2 regions of the Thauera sp. WH-1 genome follow, and region 2 is predicted to be linked to the other one. Evidence: predicted binding sites of a transcription regulator. Region 2 holds the regulator's gene; the other holds the start of a gene.

Region 1 (15,182 bases), on a different contig from region 2:
CCTGAGGGATGCGTGGCGCCAGGGCGAGCGACATGTCCATCACATGCAACACGCGATGCGCGCGCTACAGCCCTTGCTTCCATTCGATGAGGCGCGGTTTGCCGGGCTGACGGATGAACAGATTCAGGATGTCGATCAGTTCATCTTGCGATTCAGCAAGTTGCAGGATGTGATCGGCGCTCGCCTCTTTCCGGCAATCCTGGATTTTCTGGAGGAGCCTTTTGAGGCACGGCCGATGCTGGACAAGCTGAATCGGCTGGAAAAGCTGGGCTTCCTGGAGAGTGTCGAGCGCTGGCAGTACCTGCGTGAAGTTCGCAACCGCTTTACACACGACTACCCGGATGATCCAGAGCGCAATGCGGTGAATCTGAACCTGGCGATTGCAGCCGCCACCGAGCTGCTTGGCCTGATGAGTGCGCTTTATGGACGACTCGCGGGCGAGCACCCCGGGCTGGCGCTTGCAGGATTGAGCTAGCGCGATCGTGTTGGCTTGAAAAGCATCATAAATGGCATAAATGGGGTCTGACCCCAATTACTCGGTCCTCGCGGCCGCTTGGGCGTCTGTCGCGCATCTCTGCTCGCCGGCATCGCCCAAATGCGGCTGCCTCATCGGCCTGGACGTGTTGAGCCTCGCGCCGTCAAGCGACGACCAAAGCCACGCCGACTACTCACGCAGCCCCGGCAGGAAGTGCGCCGCGAGCTTCTCAAGAAACGACATATGCATGCCATGGCGCTCTTAATGCCATTGGGGTCATAATGCCATTGGGGTCAGACCCCAATTACTCCACTTACTATTTTTTCTATTTCTTTATCCCCGGCGGCGCAGGACGCCGAGTCCGAACAGGCCGATGCCGAGCAGGGCGAGGGCGCCGGGCTCGGGCACCGCTGTGACCCGGATGTTGTCCAGGCCCACTGCCGAGCTGCCGTTGCCGCTGCCTTCGACGAGATAGAAGTTGATATATCCCGCGTCAAAAGTGGGGTAGGCGAGGCTCACATCGAAGGTCCCACGCGTGGTGACCGAGGGCGCGGCGAAGCTGAGCAGGTTGATGATGCTGTTATCGGTCAGGATCAGCTCTGCGACGAAGGTGTCGTTGTTGGCCGTGTTGTTGGCGTCGAAGACGTAATCGAAGCTGATGGTGAGCAGTTTGGGCTGGGCGAGGGTGACGGCGTCCAGCGTGAAACGCAGCGACATCGTGGACGAGGCTGTGGCGTTGGTGCCGCCATTGGGCGCGCCACCGAGGTTGCCGCCTTCGTCGCCGATGACGAGGAACTGGTTGGCGGCCGCACCGAAGAAGTTGTCGAAGGTTGTGTTGCCGAGGGTCGGCGTACCGCTGTTGCCGTCGATGGCATTGTTGCCGGCACGAACGTTGAACGCCGCCTGGCTCGCATTGCCATTGCCGGTATTGGAGAAGGTGGCGAGCGGACTGCCGCTGAGCTCGGTGGGGTTGTTGGCGAGGATGTTCGCAATCGTGCGGACGGGGTTTGCGGTGGTGACGCCGCTGACACCCTGGAAATCTTCACTCAACAGAACCTGCTGGATGGGGGCCGCAAGCGCGCTACCCGAAACGGACAGGCTCGCGGTGGCGATGAGGGCTGCAATGTTCTTGTTGTTGAGCATGATGAAGACGTCCGATCAAGGTGGGTGTTCGAGGGCCTGCGCCTGGATTAAGCCGCACAGAAGTGCAGTTGTGATATAGAAGCAATAAATATGCCCATTTTGCGTATCGAATAAAGCTTTATGAATATCAGGGGCTTGCAAAATGGCTTCTGCGGCTACGCGCCTGCCCGAGACGATCGGGGGGTGTCACTGTAAAAATTTTCGACATGTTGCTCAGTCGAGTCCCGGTCCCCTGTTGCTGCCGCGCCGCCGGCGCGCAGGCGGCCGCCCGCCGCGGATGACGCTGACCAGCATCGTGGCGATGAACACCGCCAGCGTGGCGGTGTTGGCGAGGGCGCCCCATTGGCGCAGCGCCAGCGCATTGGCGACGCCGCCGGCCACGCGCAGCGCGAGCGAGGCGTGCAGCAGCGCCAGCGGGACGTAGAAGAAGGGGTGGTAGGGGATCTTTACCTTGGCCACCGCGGGGAAGATGATCGGCGCGTGGCCGAACACCATGGCGAACACGAAGCCGAGCGCGATCGCGTGCATCGCGGTGTCGTGCAGCGCGTCGCCCGCGGCAAAACCGCCGGCCAGCCCGGCCAGCCCGCCCAGCGCCAGCCACAGGTAGCCCGAAAGCAGGCAGACGGCGATGAAGCGGGTAAGCCCGTGCTGGCGGGCGTTGTGGCGGGCGATGTCGAAGACGAGCAGCCAGACCGCGAGCGCGAGCAGGCCGGCGCCGAACAGCTGCAGGCCGTGCTCGGGCTCGATCGGGGTGAACAGCATGCCGGCCAGGATGAGCGCCGTCACCAGGATGAAGCTCGGCGCGGCCGCGGCGCGTGCGGGCAGGAAGCGGGTCAGCTCCAGACGTTCGCCGGCGATGGTGAGCACGAGGAAGCCCAGCCAGAAGGGCACGGCGCCTTGCAGGTCGGCACTGACGAACCACAGCAGGTTGCCGAGCAGCCAGCACACCGCGCCCAGCGCGAGCGTGACGGTGAACAACGCGAACTGGCGCTGCATGACCTGGAAGCTGCCAAGCAGCAGGATCAGCGCAGCGCCGACGAAGAGCGATTGCGCCACCCAGTGCGGCGCGTCCAGGATCAGCAGGAGGCCGCCGAAGCCGGCCGCTGCCGGGCCGAGGTAGCCCCACAGGCCCTCCAGCGCCACGGCGCGCTCGAGCGTGATGACGGTGCCGAAGAAGGCGCAGATCATCAGCGCGGCGTGGATGCCGGCCTGGGCCGCGCCGAAGTCGGGCACGGCAAGGCCCAGGCGGGCGAGGCCGGCGAGCACGCCGGTCAGCAGTGCCGCCAGGCCGAGAATGAGGAGTGGGACGCGGGCGGGCGGCGGCAGCCCGGTCATTTCTTCCAGCCGAAGTGCGAACGCGCCTCGGCGCCCATCATGTCGGGGCTCCAGGGCGGGTCCCACACCAGCTCGACGCGGATGTTCACTTCCGGCGGGATCAGCGGGTCGAGCACGGCGTCGATGTCGTCGAGGATGACGTCGGCGAGCGGGCACGCGGGCGAGGTCATCGTCATGTCGATGTGGACCTCGCCGGGCGCGCAGTCGATGCGGTAGATGAGGCCGAGATCGACGATGTTCATGCCGACTTCGGGGTCGATCACGCGGCGCAGCGCGTGGCGGATGGCTTCGGGGTCGGGCGTGGCGGTCATGGTTCGAGGTTCTCGCGGGTCTCGGCCGGTGAGCCGTGCTGGCACGCCGCCATTGTAGGGATCAACGCGGCGAGACTCCATCCATGGTGTGGCTGCGCTGCGCGGGCCCCTCGACGACCTCGACCGTGGCGCCGAGCTGACCGGGGGTGAACCACCAGCGGGTGGTGCGCTGCGGGCCGGCGATCTCGGCGCCGACGCGGCCGTCGGCTTCGATGCGGCGCACGCTGGCGGCAGGCGTGGCCGTGGCGGCGGTGGGGAACATGACGACGAGGAACTGGTCCTCGCGGGCGTCGCGCTGGGGCATCAGCTCGATGCGCCAGGCCCCGGGTTCGGCGCGGCCGTGGCCGAGCCTGGCGATGGCGGCCTGGGCCTGGCCGTCCTGGTCGTAGTTCCTGCCATCGACGAAGAACTCGAAGCCGGGCCCGCCGATGCTGTGCAGCAGCGGCTCGCGCGGCAGCAGCACATGGCCGTGCAGGCGGCCGCCGCTGCGGCCCGGGAGTTCGCTGGCGGGGATAAAGAGGTCGAAGCGGTCGCCGCCGAGCACCGGCGCGTCGATGGAATGGAGCAGCCAGCGCTTGCGGAACTCGGCCCGGGTGGCGACGACGTCGTCGAAGACGACGACGGCGTCGTTGACGTGGTCGTAGCCGAACACCCGCCACAGGCGCTCGACGCGCCGTGTGCGGTCGGCAAAGCTGCCGCGCCCCGACTGGCTGTTGGTGTAGGCCGGGGTGAGGTCGGCGACGACGACCGACAGCTGGTCCTCGAGCAGCTGGGCGACGATGCGCCCGGTGTGGTAGGTGTCGCGCCGTTGCTGCCATTGCTCACGGTCAAGCGGGGCGCCATCGACGCCCCAGCCCGAGCCGATGCGGCGCTGGCCGCCGTCGTTGGCGTAGTGGCGCGGGGTGGCATGGTCGAAGCCGGGCCCGGGCTGGTTGTCGGCGGGGTCGGTGACGGTGACGAGGTTGTGGGCGATGCTCTGGTAGGCGTAGTTCATGTGGTGCTCGGAGCCGTAGGCCGGGCCGTACCAGCCGCTGTCGATCGCCAGCGGGCCACCTCGATAGATGGTGAAGGCGCCCTGGTCGAGATGGCTGTGCGACCAGAAGTTGTCGCCGGCCTTGAAGCTGACCCAGGTGGCGTCCTCAGACCAGTCGCTGCGCGCGATGAGCAGGCCGATGCCGTCGAACAGCCTCGCCAGCGGCAGGCGCGAGGCGGCCTGGGGGTCGATGAGGCTGTCATCCGACAGCGGGCCCCAGGGCCAGCCGGTGGGCACCGGGCCGCGCTTGGGCGGCGCCAGCGTGTAGGCGGCGGCGTGGCGGTATTCCAGCGCGAGCGGCGCGGTGTTGTCGGGGTGGCGGTTGAACCACGCGCCATCGCCCCAGCGCATGTGGGTGCCGTCGGGGCGGGTGCGGTAGACGAGGAAGTCGAGAAAGCCGCGGATCCCCGGCTCGCTGGCGAACAGGTCCTCGCCGGTGGCGGCACGCCACATCGCGGGCAGGGTGTGGATGGCCTGGCCGATGCCGACCGCCACGTACTCGCCGCCTTCGTGCCAGCCGCCGGCCTCGCCGAAGACCTGGCGCCACACCGGCAGCACACGGTTCTTCCACAGCTCGTGGGTGAAGCGCATGAAGGCCTCGCCGCGCGGGTGGTCGCCGTAGAGCGCGATGCTGCACGCCATCAGGGCCTGCAGCGGGGCGTTGTAGAGAAAGGCGTTGTAGGGCGACAGCTGCTCGCGGCGGATGACCTCGATCAGGTAGTCGCACCCCTCGGCGAGCTTGTCGCGCAGGGCGTCGCGCTCGGGCACCGTCCATTGCTCGTGCAGCCAGTCGTAGGCGATCGCGAGCGGCATGACCTGGCCGTGGCCGCGATCGAAAAAGCGCGTCTCCATCAGTCTCGCGTGCAGCGGGCCGACGTCGACGATGCCGGGCTGGATGAAGCTCGCCTGCATGATGGTGTTGATCGCCCGCGAATTGTTGCGCGCGGCGCTGAACAGCTGGTTGAGATAGGCGGGGTTGTGCGCCCGCAGCAGCGCGATGTCGGCCGCCGTGGGGTGGGGCAGACGCGGGTGCGCCATGCGAAAGCCGGGCAGGCTCACCGGTGGCAGGGCGGACGGCGGCGGGTAGGTGACGCCGGGGGCATTGACCGTGGGCGCGGGCACGGCGGTCGGCAGCGTCAGCGCGACCGTCGCCAGTAGCAACAGGGCCGGTGCGACACCCAGCACGAGCGCCACACGCCAGCCGGCGGGCTGCGGCGCGTCCCCGCGTGCAGGCCTCGCCCCGCCCGTGGCTTGCGCACGGCCGGCGGAGCGCGCCGCAAGACCGGCGTGCGCCTGCATGCGTGCCAGCACCTGCATCGTCACCCAGTGCGTGAGCCAGGCGCTGGCGGCGGCGATCAGCAGGTTGGTCGGGTCGGGCTTCTTGCCGACGGTGAAGAGCTTGAGCACCTCGGTGCCGAAGCACAGCACCAGGGCCAGGAGCACGGCGAACAGCGCCGCGCCGTGGCGCAGGCGCGGAAAGGCCAGCGCGGCGACCAGCCCCAGCGGCGCGTAGCTGCCCAGCACGAACAACAGGCTGCGCACGGCGGCCGTCTCGGTCGTGTAGTAGTGGTAGTAGAAGGGCAGGAAGCGCAGCGTCTCGAGCTTTTCTGCGGCGGCCCAAAGCGGCTGCAACTGCAGCGGCAGCAGGTCGTTGAGCGCGAGCACGAGGGCGAGGTAGAACGGGCTCGCCCACAGGGCCGCGCGCAGCACGCGCGCCGGCGAGTAGTCGAGCCAGCGCAGCGGGTGACTGTGCGCCAGCGCCACGCCCCAGGCTGCGCCGAGCGCCCGCGTGAGCACCGAGATGCCTTGGGTGGTACCGGAGGCGAGGACGATCTGCACCGCCTCGATGAGCAGGCCGAGCAGTGCGCCCGCCAGGAAGCCGGTGGCAATCCTGGGCAGCCGATGGGTTCGTGTGCGTGCCTTGAGCCCGAGCGCCAGCAGCAAGCCGAGCGGGATCATCAGCGCGGCCTCGACCAGCAGCTTGACGCCGCAGGTGAAGGCCGGCCCGCAGGACAGGCCCGGGCCGAGGCTCATGCTGTCGGGGCGGGCGAGCTTGGCGGCGAGCTCCTGCGCACTGACGAGAAAGTCGTAGGGGAAGAAGCTCAGGCCGAGGTAGCCGATCGCGTACAGGGCCAGCACGGCGAGCAAGCTGTGCGCCCCGCCACCGACGAAGCGCTGCCACAGGCCCGCCATGCGCTGCCCGGCGAGGAACCACAGCGCAGTGCCCAGGCCGGTGCCCAGACCCTCGGCGAGCAGATCGTTGCGCGACACCGTACGCGGCGGAAAGAACAGCTGCAGGTATTCGATGCCGACCGCCATCGCAAGCATCGCCGTGAGCACCAGCCCGAGCAGCAGCGTCCGTGCGATTCGCCCGAGCCGGCTGGCCCACACCGCGCCGGTGGCGAAGTAGGCGAGCACGAGGTACAGCAGGATGTTCGCCACCCAGTCGGCACGCGACCCCACCCCAAGGTCGAGCCAGGGCGTGTTCATGAAGGCCTGCCAGGCGTCCTCGCGCGGGCGGTATTCCAGCGGCACGAGGCTGCCGTAGGCAACGAACAGCGCCCACAGCAGGGCGATGCGGGCGTGTTGCCAGGCCTTGGCGGTGGCGGCGCCGGGCGGAGTGGGCATCGTGTGAAATTTTTCCTGCGGCATCGAGGCGCAATTGTCGTACGGGGCGGGGCAAACTGCTATCTTGAAAATCGACGCCAGCTTCGGCGCGAACCGATTTGATCCGAGGGAGCAGACATGAAGGCATTGAAACGTGCGGCGGCCGCCCTTGCCGTGCTTGGTTTGGTGGGTGCGGGCCAGGCCCATGCGGCGTGTCCGTCCAATGGCCAGATGAACCAGACGCAACTCAACAGCACCTTCCCGGGCAACACGGTATGTGCCGTGCGCGGTAGCGACCGCTGGCAGGAGTTCCACCAGGCCGGCGGCGCGCTGATCGACTGGAAGATGGGGCCGGGCCACGCTGTCGACCCGACCAAGCAGGTCGGCTCCTGGAGCGTCAATGGCACGGGTGCCAGCGCGCGCATGGTGTACAACTACGGCTCGGGCGGGACCTACTCCTACCGTGTCGTTGATAACGGGGGTGGTGCCTACAGCTTCTGCAACGGCGACGAAGTCCACAACGCCACCGTCCGGCTTGGTCAGCAGTCCTGCGGCTTCTGACGGATGCAGTGCCCGCCCGGCCTGGCCACACGCGCCGGCTGACGCTGCCGGCGGTGCCGTGGCAGGGGTGACCCGGCGGGTCGCCCCTACAGGGCGCGGCGGCTAGATCAGGATCTCGGCAACGCCTGGATGGCCGAGAAAGCCTTGCGGGCTGGCGCTGGCGCCGTAGGCGCCTGACTGGAACACCACCACCAGGTCGCCGACCTCGGCCGCTGGTAGCGCCATGCGGTCGGCGATGAGGTCGAGCGGCGTGCACAGCGGGCCGACGACCGACACGGCCTCGCCGCCCGGCGCTGCCATGCGGTTGCCGATCGCCACCGGGTAGTTCTTGCGCAGCACCTGTCCGAAGTTGCCGCTGGCCGACAGGTGGTGGTGCAGGCCACCGTCGGTCACCAGGTAGGTGTGGCCGCGCGAGACCTTGATGTCGGTGATGCGGCACACGTAGACACCGGCTTCGCCGACCAGGTAGCGGCCGAGCTCGAGCACGATGCGCGCGTCGGGCAGGGCCGTTGCGGCCTCGGCCACGATGGCGCCGAGCGCCTCGCCGATGGGGGCCAGATCCAGGCGCTGCTCACCCGGGAAGTAGGGAATGCCGAAGCCGCCGCCGAGGTTGAGCGTGCGCACCGGCGCCGGGGCGTGCTCGGCCAGGCGCAGGGCGAGGGCGAAGCTCTTTTGCTGGGCCTCGACGATGGCCTCGGCCTTCAGGTTCTGCGAGCCGGCGAAGAGGTGAAAGCCCTCGAAGGCCAGCCCGGCGTCGGCGATTGCCCGCAGCAGCGCCGGCACTTGTTCGGCATCGACGCCGAAGGGCTTGGGGCCGCCGCCCATCTTCATGCCCGATGACTTGAGCTCGAAGTCCGGATTGACGCGCACCGCGACGCGTGCCGGCACACCGAGCGCGTCCGCGGCCCGCGCCAGCAGCGGGAGCTCGCGAAAGGATTCCACATTGACCAGGATGCCGGCGGCCACTGCCTGGCGCAGCTCCTCGTCGCGCTTGCCGGGGCCGGCGAAGCTGACCTCCTGCGCGGCGGCGCCGGCATTGAGGGCGACCTGGAGTTCGCCGGCCGAGGCGACGTCGATGCCGTCGACGAGACGCGCCATGTGGCCGACCAGGGCGGGCATGGGATTGGCCTTCATCGCGTAGTGCAGTTTCACGCTCGGCGGCAGGGCGCTGCGCAGTTGCGCGACGCGCTGCTCGAGCAGGCGGCGGTCGTAGGCATAGAAGGGCGTGCGCCCGACGCGCGCGGCGAGCCGGGTGAGCGGGATGCCGCCGACGAGGAGTTCGCCGGCGCGGACCGGGAACTGATCCATGGCGGCATGGGCGGGCGGGGCTTTGGCGGCGGGAGCGGTCATGGTCGAGGCGCGGGTCGGTGGTTACAGGCAGGCGAGGCAGGTGTTGCCGGCGGGCGCGGGGCGCCCCTGTCTCATTCGGCGGCAAGCGCCTTGCGATCGAGCTTGCCGTTGGGGTTACGGGGCAGCGGGCCGTCGCGCACCTCGATGCGGGTGGGCACCATGTAGGCCGGCATGCGGGCACGGCATTCGGCAAGCAGGGCGGCGGTGTCGAGCATGCTCCCCGGCAGCGCGGTGGCGATGACGGCGATGCTCTGGCCCAGCGTCGGATGCGGCAGGCCGAAGGCGACGCATTCGCCGACCAGCCCGGTGGCGTACAGGATCTCCTCGACCTCGGTGGGGCTGACGCGATAGCCGGAGGTCTTGATCATCTCGTCGCGCCGGCCGATGAAGTAGAGGAAGCCCTCCTCGTCGCGGCGCACCGTGTCACCCGAGAACACCGCGACCTCGGGCAGCACCAGGCCGGCCTCGCGGCCCGGCGCGTGCGCAGGCAGCGCACGGAAGCGCTCGGCAGTGCGCTCGGGGTCGTTCCAGTAGCCCATCGCCACCAGCGCGCCGCGCTGCACCAGCTCGCCCGGTTCGTTGGGCGCGCATTCGCTGCCGTCCTCGCGCAGCACCAGCACTTCGGCGTCGGGGATGGCCTTGCCGATCGAATCGGGCCGGCGGTCGATCTCTTCCGGCGCCAGGTAGGTGGCGCGAAAGGCCTCGGTGAGGCCGTACATCAGGAAGGGGCGTGTGCGCGGCAACTGGCTGCGCAGGCGGCCGAGGGTGTCGAGCGGCATGCGCCCGCCGGTGTTGGCGATGTAGCGCAGGTGCTCGCCGACGGTGGCCGGCCATTCGAGCTGGGCGAGCTGGATCCACAGCGGCGGCACGGCGGTGAGCCCGGTGACGCGCTCGCGCTCGACCGCCTTGAGCACGTCGCGCGGCAGCAGGTAGTTGAGCAGCACGACCCGGGCGCCGGCGTGAAAGGCGGTGGTGAGCTGCGACAGGCCGGCGTCGAAGGACAGCGGCAGCGCGGCGAGCAAGGTGTCGTCGGCGTGGTTGCCGAGGTAGGACGCGACGCTGCGCGCGCCGGCGACCAGGTTGCGGTGCGACAGCACCACGCCCTTGGGGCGGCCGGTGCTGCCCGAGGTGTACAAGATGGCGGCCATGTCGGCGTCGATGACGCGGTGGCCGCTGCGCGCCGGTGCCTGCACCACCTCGTCCCACAGAAGCACGCTGGCGCCGTCGAGCTGCGGGCGCTCGGTGCAGCGGCCGACGAGCACGACGTGGCGCAGGTCGTGGCAGCCGGCGAGCGTCGCCGCGAGCGTGGCCAGGCGCTCGGGCGTGGTGACGAGCACGCGCACACTGCAGTCGTGCACAATGTGGCCGACCTGCTCGGCCTTGAGGATGGGGTTGACCGGCACGAAGACGCCGCCGGCGGCGCTGCAGCCAAAGGCGGCCACGACGAACTCGGGGCGCTTGTCGAGGTAGAGGCCGACCCGTTCGCCGCGTGCGAGCCCGAGCGCGACGAGTCCGGCCGCGAAGGCGTCGACGCCGGCCTGCAGCGTGCCGTAGCTCATCGGGCTGCCGCCGCTGACGAGCGCAATCCGTGCGGCGTCCTGCGCGGCGGTGGCGGAAACGAGGTGGTGGAGAAGGTGGCTGACGTGCATCACGACCCTGCATCAGTGGTTCTGTTTTGTCGCAGTGCGCAATCTGCGCGTGCGCCGGAAGTATAATGCGCGCCTTTTCGTGCCGTACTGACAGATGGCGCAGCCCTGTCCGTGATGGAGAGATGATGTCCGACGCAATTCACAATGAAGTGCTGGCGCTGCTGGACGACGTGCTGAGCCTCGATGGGCGCGCCCTGGGCTTCAGCGCCGACACGCCCTTGCTGGGGGAGCTGCCCGAGCTCGATTCGATGGCCGTGATTGCCGTGATCCACGAGATCGAGGCGCGCTTCGGCATCGAGGTGCCCGACGACGAGGTGGATGGCAATTCCTTTGCCACGGTGGGCACCGTGGTCGATTTCGTCACGCGCCTCAGCGCCCGTCAGCGCGGCTGAGCAGCCCCGCGCCTACGCGGCGACGAAGGGAAAGACCAGCGGCACCAGCGCGAGCACCACGAGCGAGTAGGTGAGGCTGACCGGCAGGCCCGCGCGCAGGAAGTCGCGCATGCGGTAGCGCCCCGCCGAATACACCATCAGGTGGGTCTGGTAGCCGAAGGGAATCAGGAAGCCGGCGCTCGCCCCATAGGCCACCACCATGATGAAGGGCGTCGGATCGACACCGAAGGCACGCGCGGTGCCGAGCGCGATCGGGAAGGCGAGGGCGGCGGCCGCGTTGTTGGTGACCAGCTCGGTCAGCACCAGGGTGATCAGATAGACCCCGACCAGCGCGGCATGCACGCCGTAGCCATCGAACAGGGCGCGCATCCAGCCCGCCATCAGCGCCGCCGCGCCCGAGCGTTCGACCACGCCGGCGATGGTGAGGGCGGCGCCGATCACGACCAGCAGCTCGAACGGGAAGCGCCGGCGCATCTCGCTCAGCGTCAGCAGGCCCGAGGCGAGCAGGCCGGCCAGCAGCAGCAGCAGCCCGGCGAAGAGCGGCAGCCAGCCGAGCGCGGCGAGCAGGATGACGAGGCCGAAGGCCGACAGCGACGCGGTGCTCTGCGGCGCGGACATCCTGGGCCGTACCCCGGAGCCGTTGAGGACGTGGAAGTTGCGGTCGAGATTGCGGTGCTGGAAGAAGTCCGGCCCCGCCGCCAGCAGCAGGCTGTCGCCGACGTGCAGCGGGATGCGGCCCAATTGACCGGTGAGGCGCTTGTCGCCACGGCGGATGCCGACCACGCCGGCGTCGAACATGGTGCGGAAGTCGACCTCGCGCAAGGTGCGGTTGGCGATATCCGACTCGTTCGACAGCACGACTTCGACCAGGTTGGACTTGAGCAGCGCATCGGCGCCCGCGCCGAACACCTCGAGGCCGGCGAAGCGCTGCAGCGCCTGGACCTTGCCGATCTCCCCCGTGAACACGAGCACGTCGTCCGCGCGCAGCACCTCGGCCGGGCCCACCGGCGAGATCAGCCGGCCTTCGCGCTCGATCTCGAGCAGGAACAGGCCGTCGAGGCTGCGCAGGCGGTTGTCCTCGATGCTGCGCCCGATCATGGGCGAGCCGGGCATCACGCGCGCCTCGAGGAAATAGGTGGAGCGCGCCTCGCTGTCGGTCGAGCGATTGGCCGGCAAGAGGCGAGAGGTGAGCGCCAGCACGCCGATGCAGGCGAGCGCCACCGGCAGGCCGACCAGGGTGAACTGGAACATGTGCAGCGCGGGCAGGCCGGCCTCGACGGCGAAGGAGTTGACCACGAGGTTGGTGGAGGTGCCCACCAGCGTGGTGATGCCGCCCAGGATCGAGGCGTAGGAGAGCGGAATCAGCAGCTTGGACGCCGGGTGGCGGCGCTGGCGGGTGACGGTGCCGAGCAGGGCGCCCACCACCGCGGTGTTGTTCATGAAGGCCGAGGCGAGGCAGGTGAAGCTGGCGAGCCTGAGGGTGGCGAAGGCGGTGCGACCCTTGAGCAGCAGCTCGGACAGGTGATCGAGGAAGGGCGAGCGCTCGAGCGCGAGCGACACCAGCAGGAGCAGGATCAGCGTGGCCAGCGCCGGGTTGGAGAAGCTCGACAGCACGGCTTGCTGGCTGGCCAGGCCGAGCAGGTGGTAGGCCCCCGCCCAGCTCGCGAACAGGACCGCGGGGCTGATGCGGCCATGGATGAGCAGGGCGAGCAGCAGCCCGATCGAGCCGAGGACGAGATAGGCCGTCATGCGCGGGGCGGTGGCTCGAGGGCTGAGACTGAGACCTGGGGCCGGCCCTCAGGCCGCCCCGCTGGCGACGAAATGCGGGTTGTCCAGCCCGGGCTTGCCGTAGCGCAGGGCTTCGCCGGCGAGCGTGCGCACCTGGCCACCGGCGGCGGCCAGCACCGCATGGCCAGCGGCGATGTCCCACTCCATGGTGCGCCCCAGGCGCGGGTAGAGGTCGGCTTCGCCGCTGGCGACCAGGCACAGCTTGAGCGATGAGCCCGCGTTCTTCAGCGCGGCCACGGTGCGACCGGCGAGGAAGGCGTCGAGCGCGGCCGCATCGCCGTGCGAGCGGCTGGCGACCACGGTAAGGCCCTCGGCGGGGACGCGGCGGCAGCGGATGGGCGTGCGCACCTGGGCTTGTTCGACGAAGGCGCCGACGCCGCGGGCGCCGAGGAAGAGGCGGTCGATGGCCGGTGCCAGCACGGCGCCGAGCACCGGCACGCCGTCCTCGACGAGGGCGATGTTGACGGTGAACTCGCCGTTGCGGCTGACGAACTCCTTGGTGCCGTCGAGCGGATCGACGAGCCAGAAGTGGCGGCCGATCGCGGGCAGGCGGCCGGCGGCGACGGCCTCCTCGGCGACCACCGGCACGCCCGGCAGCAGGCGCTCGAGGGCCGGCACGATCAGCGCTTCGGCGCGCTCATCGGCGGCGGTGACGGGCGAGGCGTCGTCCTTGCCGCGGACGCTGAAGTCGGTCCGGTAGATGTCCATGACCACCTCGCCGGCGGCGCGGATGACGGGAACGAGATCTTCGAGCAGCGTGGCGAGGGGAAGAGCGGACACGAGACGGATTCCTTGCTTGAGGCCCGGGCGGGCGTGGGGCCGGACGCCACGGGGGGCGCGTGTTGGCCATGACGAGTGGCGTAGTTTAGCGGCCGCCTATATATTGCGTCGGCCTCGCGCTCGGGAATCTGCTGCCGACCGCGCATTTTTTCCGCCTGCGGCCACGAATGCGCGTACCACGCGGTGTCGAATGCGCGATCATCCGCCTCAATGTCCCTGTCCTTGCGATGCCCATGTCCAGTCCCGCTCCGATCAGTCTGACCCACCTGCAACGGCTCGAGGCCGAAAGCATCCACATCCTGCGCGAAGTCGTCGCCGAGGCCGACAACCCGGTCATGCTGTACTCGATCGGCAAGGACAGCGCGGTGATGCTGCACCTGGCGATGAAGGCCTTCTACCCCGCGGTGCCGCCGTTTCCGCTGCTGCATGTGGATACGCGCTGGAAGTTTCGCGACATGTACGTGTTTCGCGACCGCATGGCCAAGGAAAGCGGCATGGACCTGCTGGTGCACATCAACCCGGATGGTGTCGAGAAGGACATCAACCCGTTCACGCACGGCTCCGCGATCCATACCGACATCATGAAGACCGAGGGCTTGAAGCAGGCGCTGGACAAGTACGGCTTCGACGTCGCCTTCGGCGGCGCGCGCCGAGACGAGGAGAAGTCGCGCGCCAAGGAGCGCGTGTTCTCGTTTCGCACCGGGCAGCACCGCTGGGACCCGAAGAACCAGCGTCCCGAGCTGTGGAAGCTGTACAACGCCAGGAAGCACAAGGGCGAGTCGATCCGCGTGTTTCCGCTGTCGAACTGGACCGAGCTCGACATCTGGCAGTACATCTACCTCGAGGACATCCCCATCGTGCCGCTGTATTACTCCGCGGTCCGTCCGGTGGTGGAGCGCGACGGCACGCTGATCATGGTCGATGACGAGCGCATGCCGCTGCATCCGGGCGAGGTGCCGATGATGCGCAGCGTGCGCTTCCGCACCCTGGGCTGCTATCCGCTCACCGGGGCGATCGAGTCGGCCGCCGCGACGCTGCCGCAGATCATCCAGGAGATGCTGCTGACGCGCACGTCGGAGCGCCAGGGGCGGGTCATCGACCACGATTCGGCGGGCTCGATGGAAAAGAAGAAGCAGGAGGGGTACTTCTAAATGGCACACGTTTCCGAGCTCATCGCCAGCGACATCGAGCAGTACCTGAAGAGTCACGAGAAGAAGGGCCTGCTGCGCTTCATCACCTGCGGCAGTGTCGATGACGGCAAGAGCACGCTGATTGGCCGCCTGCTGTACGAATCGAAGATGCTGTTCGAGGACCAGCTCGCCGCGGTCGAGGCCGATTCGAAGAAGTGGGGCACGCAGGGCGAGGAGATCGACTTCGCGCTGCTCGTCGATGGCCTGGCGGCCGAGCGCGAGCAGGGCATCACGATCGACGTGGCCTACCGCTTCTTTTCCACCGACAAGCGCAAGTTCATCGTCGCCGACACCCCGGGCCACGAGCAGTACACCCGAAACATGGTCACCGGCGCCTCGACCGCCGACGTCGCGGTGGTGATGGTCGATGCACGCAAGGGCGTGCTGACGCAGACCCGGCGCCACAGCTATCTGGTGTCGCTGCTGGGCATCCGCCGCATCGTGGTGGCGATCAACAAGATGGACCTCGTCGGCTATGCGGAAGGCGTGTATCGCCGCATCGTCGACGACTACAGCGCGTTCGCGCAGCAGATCGGCCTCGAGGGCGTCACCTTCATCCCGATGTCGG
Region 2 (15,182 bases):
TGGTGTGCCTGGCCTGGGCCGCGCGCGACAGCGTCTCGCGCGTGCTCACCGCACACTTCGACGGCGACCGCGAGGCGGTGCGTCGACAGGCCGTCATCCATGCCCTCGAGGGCGTGATCGCCATCGCGGCCGCGGCGTGAGTCGCGCTCGCCGGCAAGCGCTGATTTGCTGTATGCCCGTACAGCTCTTACACTAGCAGCACTGGCCGTGCGCCACCGCACGCATGCAATCTTTGTGCCATAATCCAGCAACCAGACAGGGAAGACTTACATGGACGACAACAAGGCCAAGGCCCTCGCTGCCGCGCTTTCGCAGATCGAAAAGCAGTTCGGCAAGGGCTCGATCATGCGCATGGGCGACGGCAACGTCGAACGCGACATCCAGACCGTGTCCACCGGCTCGCTAGGGCTCGACATCGCGCTCGGCCTCGGCGGCCTGCCGCGTGGCCGCGTGGTCGAGATCTACGGTCCGGAATCGTCCGGCAAGACCACGCTGACCCTGCAGGTCATCGCCGAGATGCAGAAGCTGGGCGGCACCGCGGCCTTCATCGACGCCGAACACGCGCTCGACGTCGGCTACGCCGAAAAGCTTGGCGTCAACATCGAGGACCTGCTGATCTCGCAGCCCGACACCGGCGAGCAGGCGCTCGAGATCGCCGACATGCTGGTGCGCTCGGGCGGCGTGGACATCGTCGTCGTCGACTCGGTCGCCGCGCTCACACCGAAGGCCGAGATCGAGGGCGAGATGGGCGACCAGCTCCCCGGCCTGCAGGCGCGCCTGATGTCGCAGGCGCTGCGCAAGCTCACCGCCAACATCAAGCGCACCAACACCCTGGTCATCTTCATCAACCAGATCCGCATGAAGATCGGCGTCATGTTCGGCAGCCCCGAAACCACCACTGGTGGCAACGCGCTCAAGTTCTACGCCTCGGTGCGCATGGACATCCGCCGCACCGGCACGATCAAGAAGGGCGACGAGGTGGTCGGCTCCGAGACCCGTGTCAAGGTGGTCAAGAACAAGGTGTCGCCGCCGTTCAAGGAAGCGCACTTCGACATCCTCTATGGCGAGGGCATTTCGCGCGAGGGCGAGATCATCGACCTCGGCGTGACGCACAAGATCGTCGACAAGTCCGGCGCCTGGTACGCCTACCAGGGCGACAAGATCGGCCAGGGCAAGGACAACTCGCGCGAGTTCCTGCGCAACAACCCGGCGCTGGCGCGTGAGATCGAGAACAAGGTGCGCGCCGCGGTCGGCCTGCCCGCAATGGCGGTGACGACCACCGCAGCGGCAGCCGCCGAGGCCTGAGCGGGGCCAAGGTACGGCCATGGGCGTCCCCAGCCTGCGCGAGCGCGCGCTCCGTCACCTGGCGCGGCGCGACCACTCGCGCGCCGAACTGGCGCGCAAGCTCGCCACCCACGGCGAGGCGGACGAGATCGACGCCGTGATTGCGCGCATGGGCGAGCTCGGCCTGCAGTCCGACAGCCGCTACGCCGAGGCCTTCGTGCGCGGCAAGGCGGCCCGTTTCGGCGCCGGCCGGCTGCGCAGTGAGCTGGCGCGGCGCGGCATCGAGCGTGACCTGATCGAGCAGGCGATCGAGAACGAATGCGTAGAATCGGAACTGGAACGCGCACGCCAGGTGCTGCGCAGCCGCTTCAGCTCCGCGCCGGCCGACCCGCGCGAATGGGCGCGCCAGGCGCGCTTCCTGCAAACCCGCGGCTTCGCCCCCGAACTGATCCGCAAGCTGCTGAAAGAGCCCTTCGATGAGTCTGCTTAAGGTCGCCGGCCTGCAAAAGCGCTACAAGTCGCGCACCGTGGTGCACGATGTCGGCTTCGAGGTCGACCCGGGCCAGGTGGTCGGCCTGCTCGGCCCCAATGGCGCGGGCAAGACCACCTGTTTCTACATGATCGTCGGCCTGGTGCGTGCCGACGGCGGTCAGATCACGCTCGACGGCACCGATCTCACCCACCTGCCCATCCACGCCCGCGCCCGCCTCGGCCTGTCCTACCTGCCGCAGGAGATGAGCGTGTTCCGCAAGCTCAGCGTGGCCGAGAACATCCGCGCCGTGCTCGAGCTGCGGGGGCTGGAGACGCGACAGATCAACGCCCGCCTGGACGAGCTGCTGCTCGAGCTGGGCATCAACCACCTGCGCAACAACACCGCGGTGTCGCTGTCCGGCGGCGAGCGCCGGCGCTGCGAGATCGCCCGCGCACTGGCGACCGACCCGCGCCTGATCCTGCTCGACGAGCCCTTCGCCGGCGTCGACCCGATCGCGGTCATCGACATCCAGAAGATCATCCGCTTCCTCAAGGAGCGCGGCATCGGCGTGCTGATCACTGACCACAACGTGCGCGAGACCCTGGGGATCTGCGACCGCGCCTACATCATCAGCGAAGGCCGGGTACTGGCCAGCGGCAAGCCGACCGAGATCATCGACAACGAGCGCGTGCGCCAGGTCTACCTCGGCGAGCATTTCCGCCTGTGAGTGCGCACCCACACCGACCACGATGAAACCCAGCCTCCAGCTCAAGCTCTCCCAGCACCTCACGCTGACGCCGCAACTGCAGCAGTCGATCAAGCTGCTGCAGCTGTCGACCATCGAGCTCAACCAGGAGATCGAGCGCTTCCTGCTCGAGAACCCGATGCTCGAACGCGCCGACAGCGATGGGGTGGAGTTCATGCCCCCTGCCGCGCCGGGCAGCCCGCCCGAGCACGAACTGCAGCAACAGCAGCGCCAGGACGAGGCGCGCGAGGCGGCGCCCGACAGCGCCGGCGCCGAGGCCGGCGAACACAGGGAAGGCGGCGAAGGCAGCAGCGAGGACGAGGGCATCGACTGGTCGAACGTGGGCAGCGGCGCCTCGAGCCGCGGCGAGGACGATGACGACGTCGATTACCAGGACCTGCAGGCGGCCGGCGTGTCGTTGCGCGAGCACCTCGACCAGCAGGTCTCGCTGTCGCCGCTGTCGGATCGCGACCGCGCCCTGGTGCGCCTGGTGATCGAGGCGCTCGACGACGACGGCTATCTGCACCAGCCGCTCGAGGAATTGCTCGAGCTGCTGCCCGAGGAGTCCGAGGTCGAGCTCGACGAACTCAGCATCGCCCTGCGCCATGTGCAGAACCTCGAGCCGGCCGGGATCGGCGCGCGCAGCCCGCAGGAATGCCTGTCGCTGCAGTTGCGCACGCTGCCCGCGACCGACACCCGCGCGCTCGCGCTCGAGATCGTCGACAAGCATCTCGAGCTCCTCGCCGAGCGCAACTTCGTCAAGCTCAAGAAACTCACCGGCTGCGACGACGACGCCCTGCGCGCCGCCCACGCCCTGATCTGCAGCCTCGACCCGCACCCGGGGTCGCGCTACTCGAGCGCGGAGACGCGCTACGTGCTGCCCGACGTCGTCGTGCGCAAGCTGCGCGGTCGCTGGACCGTCACCCTCAATCAGGAGGCGATGCCGCGCCTGCGCATCAACCGCCTGTATGCCAGCCTGCTGCAGCAGAACCGCGGCCAGGGGGGTGGGCTCAGCGGCCAGTTGCAGGAGGCACGCTGGCTGATCAAGAACGTCCAGCAGCGCTTCGACACCATCCTGCGGGTGTCTCAGGCCATCGTTGACCAGCAGCGGCAGTTCTTCGATCATGGGGAGGTGGCGATGCGGCCACTCACTCTCCGGGAGATCGCAGACCAGCTCGAGCTGCACGAATCCACCGTATCGCGCGTCACCACGCAAAAATACATGGCGAGCCCGCGCGGTGTATTCGAACTCAAGTATTTCTTCGGCAGTCACGTCGCCACCGATACCGGCGGAGCGGCATCCTCGACGGCGATTCGAGCGCTGATTCGCCAGCTGGTGGATGCAGAAGACAGCAAGAAGCCGCTGTCCGACGCCAAGATTGCAGAAGTTCTGGGCCAGCAGGGTATCGTGGTCGCACGGCGCACGATCGCCAAGTACCGTGAATCCCTCAATATCCCGCCGGTCAGTCTGCGCAAATCCATCTGACAACAACAGGAGTTAACATGAATCTCAACATCACCGGGCGCCATGTCGAAGTCACCCCGGCCATTCGCGACTACGTGACTTCCAAGCTCGATCGCGTCATCCGTCACTTCGACAACGTCACCAGTGTCGCGGTGATCCTCTCGGTCGAGAAGCTCAAGCAGAATGCGGAAGTCACGCTGCACGTGCGCGGCAAGGACATCTTCGTCGAGAGCGACGACGCCGACCTGTATGCCGCCATCGACGCGATGGCCGACAAGCTCGACCGGCAGGTTCAGAAGTACAAGCAGAAGCAGGCCGACCACAACCACGAAACGATCAAGCACCAGGCACCCGAAGTCTGACGCCTTCGTTACCGCCCCGTGTCCGGGGTGTGGTTATAATGCGCGCGTTTTCACGACGCGAGCCCCACTCGCCCCGGACCGTCCAAACGCAGCACCTGACCTAGGCGGTTCAGCTATTGCGCAAGCCTTCCAGCGAATGAGCCTGATATCTCAACTCCTGCCACTTTCCAACGTGGTGGTCGACCTCGACGCCAGCAGCAAGAAGCGCGTCTTCGAGCAGGCGGGCCTGTTGTTCGAGAACAACCAGGGCATCGGTCGCAGCACCGTGTTCGACAGCCTGTTCACCCGCGAACGACTCGGCTCGACCGGGCTTGGTCAAGGCATCGCGATTCCGCACGGCCGCATCAAGGGCCTGAAGGACGCCGCCGGCGCCTTCCTGCGCCTGGCCACACCGGTGCAGTTCGACGCCCCGGACGGGCGTCCGGTGAACATGCTGTTCGTCCTGCTCGTTCCCGAGCAGGCGAACGAAACCCACCTGCAGCTGCTGTCCGAGCTCGCGCAGATGTTCAGCGATCGTGATTTCCGCGAAGCCTTGCTCGACGCACCGGACGCGGCCCACATCCATCAGATGTTCATGAACTGGGGCGCCGATGCGGCAGACCAGCGTCGCGCGGCTGTATGAGGCGTACCGCGACAGCCTGAAGCTGTGCCACCTCAGCGGGCGCCTTGACGCGCGCATCGCGGTGGCCGAAGAACGCATCTGGCCCGCCGATCTGGTGGGCCACCTCAATCTGATCCACCCGACCCGCCTGCAGATCCTCGGTGCCGCCGAACTCGCCTGGGCACGCCGCCAGTCGAACGAGAAGGTCGCGCATCACCTCAACGAAATCCTGTCCGCACGTCCGCCGGCCATCATCGTCGCCGACGCCTGCGAGGTGCCCAACATCGTGCACGGCATCTGCGCCGCACACGATGTCGCCCTCTTCACCACCGATCATCCGGCGGCCAGCGTGATCGACCAGCTTCGCCTCTACCTGTCGCGCGAGCTGGCCGAGAAGGCCTCGCTGCACGGCGTGTTCATGGACGTGCTCGGGCTGGGCGTGCTGATCACCGGCGACTCGGGCGCGGGCAAGTCCGAGCTCGCGCTCGAACTGATCTCACGCGGCCACGGCCTGGTGGCCGACGATGTCGTCGAGCTCTCACGCATCGCGCCCACCGTGCTCGAGGGACGCTGCCCCGAACTGCTGCAGGACTTCATCGAGGTCCGCGGCCTGGGTATCATCAACATCCGCACGATCTTTGGCGAGACCGCCTGCCGGCGCAAGATGCGCCTGCGCCTGATCTGCCACCTCGAGCGCCGCCAGCCCGGCCCGGGCGACCCAACCCGCCTCCCCGTGCAGCAGGAGACGCAGGACATCCTCGGCGTCAAGATCTCGCGCGTGGTGCTGCCGGTCGCCGCCGGGCGCAACCTCGCGGTGCTGCTCGAGGCGGCGGTGCGCTCGACCATTCTTCAATTGCGTGGCATCGACTCGACGCAGGAATTCATTGACCGCCAGATGCGGGCGATGAGCCCGACGGGCGATCGCGACGAGGACGGCGTGCGGCCATGAGCCGTCCGGTCCGCAGCCTGCTGGTCCGCGGCCTGCTGATCCTCATCGCTGCAACCATCCTGCTGCTCGCCGGCCTCGCCGCCTGGCTCAGCTTCAGCTTCGACCCCAACGACCATCGCGCACGCCTGTCCGCGGAGGTGCTGCGCCATACCGGACGCGAGCTCCGGATCGACGGTCAGCTCGGCCTGTCGGTCTACCCTTGGCTGGGTGTCGAGGCCGGCCGCCTGACGCTCGCCGACGCCCCCGGTTTCGGCGACGGCCCCCTGGCCCGCATCGACCGCCTGGAGGCGCGTGCGCGCCTTATTCCGCTGCTGCGGGGCGACCTCGAGATCGACCGCATCGTGATCGACGGGCTAGAGCTCAAGCTCGTGCGCGCCGCCGACGGCCGCACGAACTGGAGCACCCCGCCGGACAAGACCGGCGCGACCACGGACGACGCCCGCCGCGAACCGCGCACACTGGGCGCGGCGGTGTTCGCACTGGGCGGCGTGGACATCCGCTCGGCCCGCCTCACCTGGTCCGACCTGCAGTCTGGCGTGCATTACGCGCTTGACGATGTCGACCTGCAGGCCGGCGAGATCCGCCCCGGCATCGCCTTTCCGCTCGCGCTCGCACTCACGCTGTCCCGTGGCGCGACATCGTCTGCGCCGGCGACGCCGCACACGCGCTTCGAGCTTGACACCCAGGCCCGCTTCGACCCCGCACGCGACACGCTCAATCTGTCCGGCCTGGCGCTGAACCTGGCCGCCGAAGCGGCGGAGCTACCCGGCGGCCGGCTTCATGCCAGCCTGCGCGCGGACGTCGATGCCGACCTCGGCGCCGGCATGCTGAACGTGACCGGCCTGACCGTCGACACCCTCGGCCTGCACGCGACGGGCCAGATCGAGGCCCGCGCGCTGCATGATGCGCCTCGCTTCGGCGGGCGCATCAAGGTGGCAGCCTTCGACCCGCGCAGCACGCTCGACGCCCTCGGTATCGAGCGTCCGCCCACCGCCGACCCCGCCGTGCTCGCCCGCGCCCAGCTCGAGGCCGAGTTCGACGCCACTGCGACGCTGCTCGAGCTCCGTAGCCTGTCCGCCGTCCTCGACGACACCCGGATCGAGGGCGAGCTGGCCATCACCGACTTTGCGCGCCGGGCGCTGCGCTTCGAGCTCAAGGCCGACGGCATCGAGCTCGACCGTTACCTGCCGCCCGGCCAGCCGGCCACGGCGGTATCGCCCGGCGCTGCCGCGGCGGGTGCCGAGCCGTCGACGCTGAAGTCACTCACCGCCGCGGGCCGCCTGCGCGTGGGCCAGCTCAGCGTTGCCGGACTGACACTGAGCGAACTCGACCTCAGCCTCGACGCCGACGGTGGTCTGCTACGCCTCGAGCCGCTGTCGGCGAGCCTGTACGGGGGGCGTTACGCCGGCAAGGTGCAGTTCGACACCCGCCGCAGCCCGGCCCGCCTGTCGCTTGACGAGTCGCTGCGCGGCGTCCAGCTCGCACCGCTGCTGCGCGACCTCACCGGCAAGGCGGAACGCATCAGCGGTCGCGCCGACGTGCGCGCGCGCCTACAGGCCGACGCCGATAGCGCCGACAGCCTCAGGCGCAGCCTGGCCGGCCAGGCCGAGATTCGTGTCGCCGACGGTGCCGTCAAGGGCGTGAATGTGGCGCAGCTGATGCGCGAAGCCTCGGCCCGCCTGCGCGGCCAGCCTGCACCGGCCGCCGGCGGGCCGAACCAGACCGACTTCACCGCGCTCAGCGCGACACTGAAGATCGCCGCCGGCGTGATCCGCAACGACGACCTCGACCTGCGCTCGCCCCTGCTGCGCCTCGGCGGCAACGGCAGCGCGAGCTTGGTCAGCGAGACCATCGACTACCGCCTGCGTGCCAGCCTGGTCGCCACCCTGACCGGCCAGGGCGGCGAGGATCTCGGCAACCTGCGCGGCCTCACCGTGCCGATCCGCATCACCGGCCCCTTTGCCGAGCCGGCCTTCGCCCTCGACATCGAGGCCCTGGTCAGCGACAGCCTGCGCGACCGTGCGCGCGAGAAGGTCGAGGAACGCATCCGCGAGCGTATCCCCGAGAACCTGCAGGAGCGCCTGCGCGGCGGCCTGCGCGACCTGTTGCGCTAATGCGCCCGCCCGCGCAGGGCCTCCCCCGCCAGGGGCCACAAGGACGCGCACTTGCCGCCCGGCGCATGCGACTGTTACCCTCAGCCGCTTTGCAGCAGCGCACGCGCCGGCCATGACCACCCCCACGGATTACCTCGAACGCATCCTCAACGCGCAGGTGTACGACGTCGCTGTCGAGACCCCGCTCGACCTCGCCAGCAACCTGTCGGCGCGCACGCACAACCGACTCTTCCTCAAGCGCGAGGACATGCAGCCGGTGTTCAGCTTCAAGATCCGCGGCGCCTACAACAAGATGGCCAAGCTCTCGCCGCAGGCCCTCAAGCGAGGCGTGATCTGCGCCTCGGCCGGCAACCACGCCCAGGGCGTGGCGCTGTCGGCGGCCAAGCTTGGCGTGCGCGCGGTGATCGTGATGCCGAGCACCACGCCGGCGATCAAGATCGACGCGGTGAAGGCGCGCGGCGGCGAGGTGGTGCTCGCCGGCGAGTCCTATTCCGACGCCTACGCCCACGCCCTCGAGCTTGAGAAGGCCGAGAAGCTGACCTTCGTGCACCCCTTCGACGACCCCGACGTGATCGCCGGCCAGGGCACGGTGGGCATGGAGATCCTGCGCGCGCACCCGAAGCCGATCCACGCCGTGTTCTGCTGCGTCGGCGGCGGCGGCCTGATCGCCGGCGTGGCGGCCTACATCAAGCGCCTGCGCCCGGAGACGAAGATCATCGGCGTCGAGGCGGTCGACGCCGATGCGATGACGCAGTCGCTCGCGGCCGGCCAGCGCATCGCCCTCGAGCAGGTCGGCATCTTTGCCGATGGCGCGGCGGTGAAGGAGGTGGGCGCCGAGACCTTCCGCCTGTGCCAGCAGTACGTGGACGAGATGATCGTGGTCGACAACGACGCCATCTGCGCCGCGATCAAGGACGTGTTCGAGGACACGCGCTCCATCCTCGAGCCCGCCGGCGCGCTCGCCGTGGCCGGCGCCAAGGAGTACGCCCGTCGTCACAAGCTGCGCGACAAGAGCCTGGTGGCGGTGGCCTCGGGCGCGAACATGAACTTCGACCGCCTGCGCTTCGTCGCCGAGCGCGCCGAGCTCGGCGAGCAGCGCGAGGCCGTGCTGGCGGTGTCGATCCCCGAGAAACCGGGCTCGTTCAAGAAATTCATCAGCGTGCTCGGCAACCGCAACATCACCGAGTTCAACTACCGCTACGCCGACCCGCAGCAGGCCCACATCTTCGTCGGTGTCACCGTGCACAACCGCAACGAGGTCGGCCGCCTGGTCGAGATGCTCGAGCGCCATGAACTGCCCGCGCTCGACCTCACCGACGACGAACTGGCCAAGACCCACGTGCGCTACATGGTCGGTGGCCGCGCGCCGCAGGCCGAGAACGAGGTGGTGTACCGCTTCATCTTCCCCGAGCGCCCCGGCGCGCTGATGAATTTCCTCTCCAACCTGCGCTCTGACTGGAACATCTCGTTGTTCCACTATCGCAACCACGGCTCGGACTTCGGCCGCGTGCTGGTCGGCATGCAGGTGCCGCCGCAGGACAAGGCAGCGTTCGACGACTTCCTGCAGCGCTTGGGCTACGACTACGTGGCCGAGAACGACAACCCGGCCTACCGCCTGTTCCTGTCCTCCAGCGCCGGCTGAGCCCGGCGCGCGCGCCTCAGCGCTGCGCCGGCGCCGCGCCGGCCTCGGTGACGATCCAGGCCATGGGCTTGTCATGGCACTGCGGCAAGGTGCTCGGTACGCGACCGATCTCGAAGCCGACGCCGACCGCCACCGTGTCCATGCCGGCCAGGGTGCGATCGAAGTAGCCGCCGCCATAGCCGAGCCGGTAGCCGCGCGCATCGAAGGCGTTGAGCGGCACCAGCACCACGTCCGGCACCAGTGCCTCGCCCTGCGCCGGGTGCGGAATGCCGTGGCGATCGAGCGGCATCGGCTCACCCGGTCGCCAGGCGCGGAACACCATCGCAGCGTTGCGCTCCAACACCACCGGCAGCGCTGCCACCCGGCCCGGATGGGCGGCCAGCCAGTGCGTGACCCACGCCCGCAGGTCGGGCTCGGCCCGATAGGGCCAGCAGAATCCCAGCCGCAGCGGCTGCAGGGCCGCCATCAGCTCGTCGAGGTGCGCGCTCATGCGCCCGGTGAGGGTCTCGCGCAGTGCCGCCGGCATCGCCTGGCGAGCCCGCAACGCGGCCTCCCGCAGCCGCTTCCGCTCTGCAGCAAAATCGGGCTCGACAAGGGCATCAGGGGCAGGAAGCGGTTTCATGACTGTGATATGGTAGGCCTTGAATAGGAGGCGTCGTAGGGTATGAGAAAAGCATTCTGGGCAAGCTTGTTCGCCGCAGCATTCCTGCTGCCCGGAAAAGCCAGCGCACAGCCCGCCAACACCATGGCGGCGGTCTCGGGGGCGGACCGTATCGTCGCCGCACGCGAGGCCCTGCGCAAGGGGGATCGTGCCCGCCTGGAGGCACTCGCGGCGGTCCGCGAGCCGCATGTGCTGGACATCTACCCGCGCTACTGGCTGCTTGTGAACCTGCTTGCGCGCAGCGAACCGCCGCCGGCGCGCGCCCTGCGCGACTTCATCGACGCCGAGGACGGCAGCCACCTCGCCGAGCGCCTGCGCGCGGACTGGCTGCGGCGCATGGCCAGGGATGGCGACTGGACCGGCTTCGTCGCCCTGTTCCCGGAGCTGCAGAATCCGGATGCGGAATTGCGCTGCTCGGCGTGGACCGCCCGCCTGCTCACCGGCGACGCCAGCGCCCTCGCCGAGGTGGCGGCGCAATGGGACGCGCTGCAGTCGGCCCCGGCGAGCTGCGACATGCCGCTGAGTGCCGCCGTCGAGCGCGGCAGCGTAAGCGAGGATCGCGTGTGGTGGCGCATCCGCCGCCAGATCGACACCCGCAGCCCGAACGATGCCCTCGCCAGCCTGGCCCTGCTGCCGCCAGAGATGGCGCCGGCGCGCGCCGACCTCGACCAGGCGATCCGCTCGCCGGGCCCCTGGCTGGATCGCCTGCCGGCCAACTTCGCCGTCAGCCGCGCCGGGCGTGAGCTCGCGCTGGCCGCGCTGGTCCGCCTCACCCGCGAGGACTGGCCCGCAGCCCAGCTCCGGCTGCTGCGCATCCAGGACCGCCTGAGCGCCGAGGAGCGCAACTACGCCAACCTGGTGATGGCCATGCACGCCGCGATCGGCCGCCGCCCGGAGGCCATGGCCCTGTATGCGGCCGCCGGCAGCATCGACACCACCCCGATGCAGCGCGCATGGCGCGTGCGTGCCGCCCTGCGCGCGCAGGACTGGCGCGCGGTGCGCAGCGCGATCGAGGCCCTGCCGGCCGAGGAGCGCGACAGTCCCGACTGGCTCTACTGGCTCGGGCGCGCCCATGCCGCCAGCGGCAACCGCGACGAGGCCGAGTCTCTCTACCTGCGCATCGCCGGCGAGCCGCATTTCTACGGCATGCTCGCCGCCGAGGAGTTCGGCCAGCTCTTCATGCCGCCGCCGTCGACCGCGCCGCTGCCACGGGCCAAGCTCGACGAAGCCGAACGCGACCCGAGCCTGCGCCGCGCGCTCGCGCTGTATCAGCTCGACATGCGCACCGAGGCCCTCCGCGAATGGGTATGGGGCGTGCGCAACCGCGATGAACAATTCCGTCTGGCCGCGGCCCACCTCGCGCTGCGCCACGAACTCTACGATCGCGCGATCAACACCGCCGAGCTTGCCAACCCGCGCAGCAATTTCGAGCTGCGCTTCCTCACCCCTTATCGCGACCTCATCGAACCCCAGGTGCGCGCGCAGGGCCTGGACCTGGGCTGGGTGTACGGCCTGATGCGCCAGGAGAGCCGCTTCGTCATCCCTGCGCGCTCGAGCGCCGGCGCCCAGGGCCTGATGCAGGTCATGCCGGACACCGGCAAGTGGGTCGCCAACCGCATCGGCCTGTCGAACTACCACCCGCGCCTGCTCACCGACCCCAATACCAACGTGCTGCTCGGCACCAGCTACATGCGCCTGATCATGGAAGGGCTGGACGACCACCCGGTGCTCGCCAGCGCCGGCTACAACGCCGGGCCGGGGCGCGCACGGCGCTGGCGCGATGCACAACCGCTGGAAGGCGCGATCTATGCCGAGACCATCCCCTTCGACGAAACCCGCGACTACGTCAAGAAGGTGCTGGCCAATGCCGTGGTCTATGCGTCAATGCTCGAAGGGCAGCCGCAGTCGCTGAAGGCGCGGCTCGGCACGATCGCCCCGGGCGCTGCCAGCGAGTAAGCTTCGGCCGAGCGATGCCCTCTCACCCCGATAACAACACTGATCGAGTCAAACCATGAACCCGAAACGCGTCGTCCTCGTCGGCGGCTCCGGATTTATCGGCAGCGCCATCGCCAATCGGCTGTCCGCCGCGGACGTCAGAGTGCTGATCCCCACCCGCCGCCGCAGCCGCGCCGGCCACGTGCTGCTGCTGCCCAAGGTCGATGTGGACGAGGCCGACGTCCATGACCCCGCCACCCTGGCCCGCCTGTTCGCCGACGCCGACGCCGTCGTCAGCCTGGTCGGTGTGTTGCACTCGCGCCCCGGCACCCCCTTCGGCCCGGCCTTCGCCCGCAACCACGTCGAGCTGCCGCAGAAGATCGTCACCGCCTGCCGCGCCGCCGGCGTCACCCGCCTGGTGCACATCAGCGCGCTGGGCGCGAGCGCCAGCGGCCCCTCGGAGTACCAGCGCTCGAAGGCCGCCGGCGAGAGCGCGATCCGCGCCGCCGGCCCCGACATCGCCTGGACCATCCTGCGCCCCTCGGTGGTGTTCGGCCGTGGCGACAGCTTTCTCAACCTGTTCGCCCGGCTCGCGGCCCTGTTCCCGGTGCTGCCGCTGGCGGGCGCCCATGCACGCTTCCAGCCGGTGTACGTGGAGGACGTGGCCGAGGTCGTGTGGCAGAGCCTGGTGCGCCCCGAGGCGGTGGGCCAGACCTATGAACTGGCCGGCCCGAGCGTGTACACCCTGCGCCAGCTCGTCGAATACGTCTCGGCCCTGATCGGCAAGCCGCGTCCGATCGTGCCCCTGCCCGAGGGCCTGGCAATGCTGCAGGCGCGCCTGATGGAGCTCGCGCCGCAGCCGCTGATGAGCCGCGACAATGTGCGCTCGATGCGGGCGGACAACGTCGCCAGCGGCGAGCCGCTGCCCTTCGGCCTGCAGCCGACCGCACTCGAGGCGGTCGCGCCGGCCTGGCTGGGCGACGAAGCGACGCGCGCGCATTACTATCCCTTCCGCCGCCAGGCGCGGCGCTGACCGCCTCATTCCGATCCTTTCCACCGTGACCCGGAGTCCACGATGAAGCTCATCATCGGCAACAAGAATTACTCGTCCTGGTCCCTGCGCGCCTGGCTCGCCGCGCGCGAAGGCGGCTTCACCTTCGAGGAGATCCGCATCCCGCTGTTCATCCCCGGCAGCCGCGAGCGCATCCTGTCGCACTCGCCCTCGGGCAAGGTGCCCTGCCTCATCGACCATGGCTTCACCGTGTGGGATTCGCTGGCGATCGGCGAATACCTCGCCGAGAAGGCCCCGGCGCTGCTGCCCGCCGACCCCGCCGCGCGGGCGATCGCGCGCGCGGCCACCGCCGAGATGCACGCCGGCTTCCAGAACCTGCGCAGCCGCATGCCGATGAACATCCGCAAGGACTACGCCGGCTTCGGCCACAGCCCCGAGGTGGACGCCGACATCGCGCGCATCGTGGCGCTGTGGACCGACTGCCGCGGCCGCTTCGGTGGCGGCGGTCCCTACCTGTTCGGCCACTTCACGCTCGCCGATGCCGCATTCGCGCCGGTCGCCTTCCGCTTCCAGACCTATGGTGTGAGGCCCGCGGGCGTGGCCGGCGAGTACGCTGCCACCCTGCTCGCCAACGCGCACATGCAGGAATGGGCGGCGGCCGCGCGCGCCGAGACCGAAGCCATCCCCGAAGAGGACCTCTACGGCTGATGCAGGCCTATGTGGTGGGCGGGGCGGTGCGTGACGCCCTGCTCGGATTGCCGGTCAAGGACCGCGACTGGGTCGTCGTCGGCAGCACCGCGGAAGCCATGCTCGCGCAGGGCTTCCGGCCGGTGGGGCGCGACTTCCCGGTGTTCCTGCACCCGGACAGCAACGAGGAATATGCGCTCGCACGCACCGAGCGCAAGTCGGGGCATGGCTACACCGGCTTCGTCTGCCATGCCTCGCCCGAGGTCACGCTCGAGGAGGACCTGCGGCGGCGCGACCTCACCATCAATGCCATCGCCCGCGATGCCGACGGGCGGCTGATCGACCCCTATGGCGGCATCGCCGACCTCGAGGCGCGCCTCTTTCGCCACGTCTCGCCGGCCTTTGCCGAAGACCCCTTGCGCATCCTGCGCGTGGCCCGCTTCGCGGCGCGCTTCACCGACTTCAGCATCGCGCCCGAGACGCTCGCGCTGATGCGCCAGATGGTGGCCGCCGGCGAGGTGGACCACCTGGTCGCCGAGCGCGTATGGCAGGAGCTTGCGCGCGGGCTGATGGAGGCCCGCCCATCGCGCATGATCCGCAGCCTGCGCGACTGCGGTGCGCTGGCGCGCATCCTGCCCGAGCTCGACCGCCTGTTCGGCATCCCCCAGCCGCCTCGGCACCACCCGGAGATCGACACCGGCGAGCATGTGCTGATGGTCATCGACCAGGCCGCCGCCACGGCCCAGCCGCTGGCGGTGCGCTGGGCCTGCCTGCTGCACGACCTAGGCAAGGGCGACACCCCGGCCGCCGTGCTGCCGCACCACTACGGGCACGAGCTGGCCAGCGCGCGGCGCGCATGCGAAGTGTCGGAGCGGCTCAAGGCCCCCGCCGACTGCCGTGAGCTGGCCGAAATGCTGGCGCGCGAGCACGGCATCCTCGGCCAGGCTGCCAGCCTGCGCGCAGACACCATGGTCAAGCTGATCGAGCGCTGTGATGCGCTGCGCCGCCCCGAGCGCTTCATGCTGATGCTGCAGGGCGCGGCCTGCGACCACGCCGGACGCGGCGACCAGCGGGAATCCGTCACGGGCTGGCCACCGCTGGCGCGCTGGGCGGCAGTGCTTCACGCGGTACGTGGGATCGACGCGGGTACAATCGCCCGCAATTGCCGTGACAAGGCACTGATCCCGCAGGCCCTTCACGCTGCCCGCGTCGCGGCCGTGAAGGCGCTCGACCGCAAGGAAGAACAATGAATA

The links. The regulator sigma-54, encoded in region 2, starts transcription at its own class of promoters, with help from an activator protein. The targets are predictions, from matches to a motif close to TGGCACGCTTNCTGCTNA.
Region 1: the regulator sigma-54 is predicted to act here: its motif matches at 1,697-1,714, upstream of ACMV5O_RS00505 (PEP-CTERM sorting domain-containing protein).

Annotation. Positions count from the first base shown of each region.
Region 1 is NZ_JBLQGP010000001.1:95,439-110,620, reverse strand. Features, by position in the region: gene ACMV5O_RS00510 (hypothetical protein) at 1-475, shown strand, start outside; gene ACMV5O_RS00505 (PEP-CTERM sorting domain-containing protein) at 809-1,618, opposite strand; gene ACMV5O_RS00500 (hypothetical protein) at 1,832-2,953, opposite strand; gene ACMV5O_RS00495 (metal-sulfur cluster assembly factor) at 2,950-3,264, opposite strand; gene ACMV5O_RS00490 (VanZ family protein) at 3,326-6,925, opposite strand; gene ACMV5O_RS00485 (hypothetical protein) at 7,043-7,465, shown strand; gene ACMV5O_RS00480 (pyridoxal-dependent decarboxylase, exosortase A system-associated) at 7,568-8,815, opposite strand; gene ACMV5O_RS00475 (acyl-CoA ligase (AMP-forming), exosortase A system-associated) at 8,887-10,464, opposite strand; gene ACMV5O_RS00470 (acyl carrier protein) at 10,590-10,856, shown strand; gene ACMV5O_RS00465 (SLC13 family permease) at 10,869-12,605, opposite strand; gene cysQ (3'(2'),5'-bisphosphate nucleotidase CysQ) at 12,654-13,424, opposite strand; gene cysD (sulfate adenylyltransferase subunit CysD) at 13,658-14,575, shown strand; gene cysN (sulfate adenylyltransferase subunit CysN) at 14,576-15,182, shown strand, end outside.
Region 2 is NZ_JBLQGP010000004.1:56,668-71,849, reverse strand. Features, by position in the region: gene ACMV5O_RS05920 (CinA family protein) at 1-140, shown strand, start outside; gene recA (recombinase RecA) at 271-1,305, shown strand; gene recX (recombination regulator RecX) at 1,325-1,774, shown strand; gene lptB (LPS export ABC transporter ATP-binding protein) at 1,761-2,483, shown strand; gene ACMV5O_RS05900 (RNA polymerase factor sigma-54) at 2,506-3,987, shown strand; gene hpf (ribosome hibernation-promoting factor, HPF/YfiA family) at 4,005-4,328, shown strand; gene ptsN (PTS IIA-like nitrogen regulatory protein PtsN) at 4,465-4,950, shown strand; gene hprK (HPr(Ser) kinase/phosphatase) at 4,919-5,878, shown strand; gene ACMV5O_RS05880 (AsmA family protein) at 5,875-7,992, shown strand; gene ilvA (threonine ammonia-lyase, biosynthetic) at 7,898-9,634, shown strand; gene ACMV5O_RS05870 (5-formyltetrahydrofolate cyclo-ligase) at 9,651-10,256, opposite strand; gene ACMV5O_RS05865 (transglycosylase SLT domain-containing protein) at 10,299-12,251, shown strand; gene ACMV5O_RS05860 (complex I NDUFA9 subunit family protein) at 12,307-13,263, shown strand; gene ACMV5O_RS05855 (glutathione S-transferase family protein) at 13,306-13,950, shown strand; gene ACMV5O_RS05850 (multifunctional CCA addition/repair protein) at 13,950-15,179, shown strand; gene ACMV5O_RS05845 (alpha/beta hydrolase) at 15,176-15,182, shown strand, end outside.